DNA from 2 places in the Rhodococcus sp. W8901 genome. Region 2 is predicted to be linked to the other one. Evidence: riboswitches for the same ligand, from Rfam matches in the RefSeq annotation. Region 2 holds a riboswitch; the other holds the start of a gene.
The links. Region 2 has a riboswitch for S-adenosylmethionine ahead of HUN07_RS19775 (bifunctional o-acetylhomoserine/o-acetylserine sulfhydrylase). Riboswitches for the same ligand answer to the same signal wherever they lie in the genome.
Positions count from the first base shown of each region.

Region 1: another riboswitch for S-adenosylmethionine. It lies ahead of HUN07_RS03360 (aminotransferase class V-fold PLP-dependent enzyme); the one in region 2 lies ahead of HUN07_RS19775 (bifunctional o-acetylhomoserine/o-acetylserine sulfhydrylase).

Region 1 is NZ_CP054690.1:732,890-735,346, forward strand. Features, by position in the region: partial or broken gene HUN07_RS03355 (RNA polymerase sigma factor) at 1-1,027, shown strand, start outside; SAM riboswitch class IV at 1,099-1,213, shown strand; gene HUN07_RS03360 (aminotransferase class V-fold PLP-dependent enzyme) at 1,267-2,457, shown strand, end outside.
Region 2 is NZ_CP054690.1:4,221,572-4,224,028, reverse strand. Features, by position in the region: gene HUN07_RS19775 (bifunctional o-acetylhomoserine/o-acetylserine sulfhydrylase) at 1-1,016, opposite strand, end outside; SAM riboswitch class IV at 1,155-1,270, opposite strand; gene HUN07_RS19770 (amino acid permease) at 1,486-2,457, shown strand, end outside.

The DNA of each region.
Region 1 (2,457 bases), 2.2 Mb from region 2:
GATCGCCGAGGACGCGGTGCAGGATGCGTTCACGGAGGCGCTGCGGACGTGGCCCGTCGACGGCGCCCCGCAAACCGGGGGCATGGATCACGACGGTCGCCCGGAACCGCGCGATCGACCGGCTGCGGCTGATCTTCACGTGTTGCCATCCGGCGTTGTCCGCACCGTCACAGGTGGCGCTGACGCTGCGGCTGGTGTGTGGGCTGACCACGCCCGCGCGTTCATGCAGCCGGGGCCCACCGTCGGGCAGCGGCTGAGTCGGGCGAAGGCGAAGATCCGGACCGCGGGCATCCCACTGCGGGTGCCGTCCGACGGCCTGCTCCCCGAACGTCTGCCCGCCGTGCTCGCATGCGTCTATCTCGTTTTCACGGAAGGGTATTCGGCCACCGCAGGTGATGCGAGCGTGCGCGGCGAGCTGTGTGACGAGTCGCTGCGGCTCGGTCGTCTGCTGTGTGAACTGATGCCCGACGCGCCGGAGGTCTGGGGGCTCACGTCCCTGATGTGCCTGCAGGACAGTCGCCGCCGCGCACGCGTCGACAGTTCCGGCGAAGCCGTTCCGCTCGACGAGCAGGACCGTGGCCGATGGGATCGGTCTCGGATCTCGGAAGGATTGGCGCGCTTGATCGTTGCCCGCGCGGGCGGTGGCGGGCGCTATACCGTCGAGGCCTCCATCGCCGCGGCACACGCCGTCGCTCCCACCTTCGCCGATACCGACTGGTCTGCGATCGTCGCCGCCTACGACCGTCTCCTCGGGTTCGGACAATCCCCCGCCGTGCAACTGAATCGGGCTGTCGCAGTGAGATTTCGGGATGGGCCCGAGGCCGGAATCGTCGCGGTGGACGAGATCGGGGGAGTGGGTGCGGCCGGGTTCGATCACACGGTGGCCGCGGTGCGCGCCGACCTGCTGCGCCGCTCCGGCCGGCGCCGAGACGCCGTCGCCGAGTATCGGCGCGCGGCGTCCTCGGCGCGGACCGCGTCGTCGCGACGATTCCTCGAACGGCGCCTCGCCGAACTCGGCGAGATGTGACCACCGTCTCGTTCCGGAAGGGTTGACGATGGGTTGACATGGCGCGGACGCCTCTGCCATTCTCGTTGCCAGGTCACGAGTACCAGCGTCAAGCCCCGGCTAGCTGGTCGGCAACCCTCCAACCGCGGTGGGGTGCTCCGGGTGACGACCAGGCTGTCGGCCACAAGGCCGCGGCAAGCGCGGACTCCGATGGCGTCAACTCTCATCGCCGACGAGTCCTGAACTCGAAGGATGTCGTGATGACTGCTGTACTGACTGCCGATACCTGCTGCGCCACCGCCCCGATTGCTCGGGTGTCGGGCTGTGACCTGCAGGTTCCGCTTGTCGGGGGTGGAACCTGCACCTATGCGAACTTCGACTACGCGGCCAGCGCGCCGGCCCTGGCGCAGGTCACCGACCGGGTCCAGGAACTGCTGCCCTTCTACGCAAGCGTGCATCGCGGCGCCGGCTACGCCTCCCGCGTGAGCACCGAGGCCTACGAGAACGCCCGCGGATCGGTGGAGCGCTTTGTCGGAGCCGACACCGACCAGGTCGTCGTCTTCACCCGCAACACCACCGACTCGCTCAACCTGCTCGCGAACTGCGTGCCCGGCGATGTCGTCGTCCTCGACATCGAGCACCATGCAAACCTGTTGCCGTGGAAGAACTCCCGCATCGTCGAGGCTGCCGACACGGTCGCCGAGACGATCCGTCGCCTGGTCGCCGAACTGTGCGCCAAGCCCGCCGCGCTGCTCGCGATCACCGGGGCCTCCAACGTCACCGGTGAGGTGCTGCCGATCGCCGAACTGGCCGACATCGCGCACCGCTGCGGCGCCCGGATCCTCGTCGACGGCGCGCAGTTGACCCCGCACCGCCGCGTGAACCTCGCCGAGTGCGGCGTCGACTACCTGGCCTTCTCCGGCCACAAGCTGTACGCACCCTTCGGTGCGGGCGTACTGGTCGGCCGCCGTGACTGGCTCGACGACGCGCAGCCGTACCTCGCCGGTGGCGGCGCTGTCCGCGAGGTGACGATCGACGAGACCTGCTGGGCGCCCGCCCCCGCCCGCCACGAGGCCGGCAGCCCCAACGTCCTCGGTGTCGCCGCGCTCGCGGCCGCGTGTGACGCGCTGTCCGCCTTGGACTTCGACCGTGTCGTCGAGCACGAGCGTGTGCTGTCGACCCGCCTCGCGGACGGCCTCGCGGAGATCGACGGTGTGCACCTGCTGCGCCTGTGGTCGGATGCGCCGGACAGCGTCGGCATCGTCACCTTCACGATCGACGGCTTCGAGCCGGGCCGGATCGCCGCGTTCCTGTCCGCCGAACACGGAATCGGCGTGCGCGACGGCCGCTTCTGCGCTCACCCGCTGCTCAGCCGCATCGGCCACGCCGGCGGTGCCGTGCGTGCCAGCCTCGGGCTGGGCACCAGCTCGGCCGACGTCGAGCGCCTGATC
Region 2 (2,457 bases):
CGCTCGTGCCACGGCGACGACGGCAGACCGGCGTACGACACCGAGGTCACCTCGGGGCGGGCCTCGAGGTACTCGGCGACGGCCTTCGCGTTCGCGACGTGGCGCTCCATGCGCAGGCTCAGCGTCTCGATGCCCTGCGAGATGAGGAACGCGTTGAACGGCGAGATGGCCGCACCCAGGTCGCGCAGCAGCTGCACGCGGGCCTTGAGCGCGAATGCCGGTGCGCCGAGATCCGCGTAGACGACGCCGTGGTAGCTCGGGTCGGCGGTGGTGAAGTTGGTGTGGCGGCCCTGTGTCCAGTCGAAGTTGCCGCCGTCGACGATCACGCCGGCGACCGCGGTGCCGTGGCCGCCGAGGTACTTGGTGGCCGAGTGGACGACGATGTCCGCGCCGAACTCGAGCGGACGGATCAGGTACGGGGTCGCGACCGTGTTGTCGACGATCAGCGGGATGCCGTTCTCGTGCGCGACCTTCGAGATGCCGGGGATGTCCAGCACGTCGTTGCGCGGGTTCGAGATGGACTCACCGTAGAACGCCTTGGTGTTCGGGCGGATGGCGGCGCGCCACTGCTCGATGTCGTCGGGATCCTCGACGAACGAGACCTCGATGCCCAGCTTGCGCAGCGAGTAGTGGAACAGGTTGTACGTGCCGCCGTACAGGCGCGGGCTCGACACGATGTGGTCGCCGGCCTCGGCGAGGTTGAGGATCGCGAACGTCTCGGCGGCCTGACCGGACGCGAGCAGCAGCGCTGCCACGCCACCCTCGAGCGCGGCGATCCGCTGCTCGACGGCGTCCTGCGTCGGGTTCATGATGCGGGTGTAGATGTTGCCCGGCTCTGCCAGCCCGAACAGCGCGGCGGCGTGGTCGGTGCTGTTGAACGTGTACGAGGTGGTCTGGTAGATCGGCAACGCGCGCGCGTTGGTGGTGCCGTCCGGCAACTGGCCAGCGTGGATCTGCTTGGTCTCGAAGCTCCAGTCGGCCGTCGGATCGGTCGCGGCGTCCGTGATGTCGGTCATGAGTCGTCTACTCCAGGTTGGGGAGGTGATGAGTCGGCGCTGCGGCGTCCGCGCGCCGGAATGACTGGGCTATCTGCGACAACAACACATGAGAAACCTCCGGTGGGGCATGGCCCGGTCAGTGGGTCCGTCCCAGCGGACCCGCGCTTGTCACCCGACTCTCGCCGGGAAACCTGGTCATCACCCGGGGCACCCCACCGCGGTTGGAGGGTTGCCGACCAGCGAGCCGGGGCTTGACGCTGGCACTCATGACCTGCCGCCGATAGTAGCGGTATCGACCGCGCGGTTGGAAGGAGGGCAGGCAAGCGCGTCGAGAAGGGAAAGTGACGAGCCCCACTTGACTTAGCTGTATATACAGGACTAAACATGTGCCGCAGGTTGTGACGCAGGGCACAAAACTCGCACAAAACTGTGGGTTTCCGATCCGCGCTGCGTCCGCCGATAACGCCACCGTCCAGGGAGTTCGATTGTGACAGACACTGCCCCGGCGCTGACCCGAGGTCTCACAGCGCGCCATATCCGCTTCATCGCCCTCGGTTCCGCCATAGGCACCGGCCTCTTCTACGGCTCCGCGGAGGCGATAAGCCAGGCGGGGCCGTCCGTCTTGCTGGCCTACTTGATCGGCGGCGCGGTGATCTACATCGTGCTCCGTGCGCTCGGCGAGATGGCGGTGAGCAACCCGGTCTCGGGTTCGTTCGGCGAGTACGCGAGCAAGTATCTGGGTCCGCTCGCGGGATTCGCGACCGGCTGGACCTACACGTTCGAGATGATCGTGGTCTGTCTGGCCGACGTGACGGCCTTCGGCGTCTACATGGGTTTCTGGTTTCCGGATGTCCCGCGGTGGATCTGGGTGTTGTCGGTCATCTTCTTCATCGGCGCGATCAACCTGCTCAGCGTCAAGGTCTTCGGTGAGGTGGAGTTCTGGTTCACGATCGTCAAGATCGTGGCGATCGTGGCGATGATCGCCGGAGGTATCGCGGTTCTGATCTTCGGGTTCGGTCTTCACGACACCAGCGAGGGAGTGTCGAACCTGTGGAACGAGGGCGGGTTCTTCGCCACTGGGCTCGGCGGGTTCCTCGGCTGCTTCGCGATCGTGATGTTCGCATTCGGTGGCACCGAGATCATCGGCATCACAGCGGGCGAGGCCGAGGACCCGAAGAAGACCATTCCGCGAGCGATCAACACCGTGCCCATCCGGATCATCGTCTTCTACGTGCTCACACTCGCCGTGATCATGGCGATCACCCCGTGGCAGAACATCGGGTCCGAGGGCAGCCCCTTCGTGCAGATCTTCCAGGGACTCGGCATCGGTCCGGCCGCGACGGTGCTGAACGTCGTGGTGATCACCGCTGCGCTGTCCGCGATCAACAGCGACATTTTCGGCGCCGGCCGCATGATGTACGGAATGGCGCAGCGTGGGTACGCGCCGAAGGTGATGAGC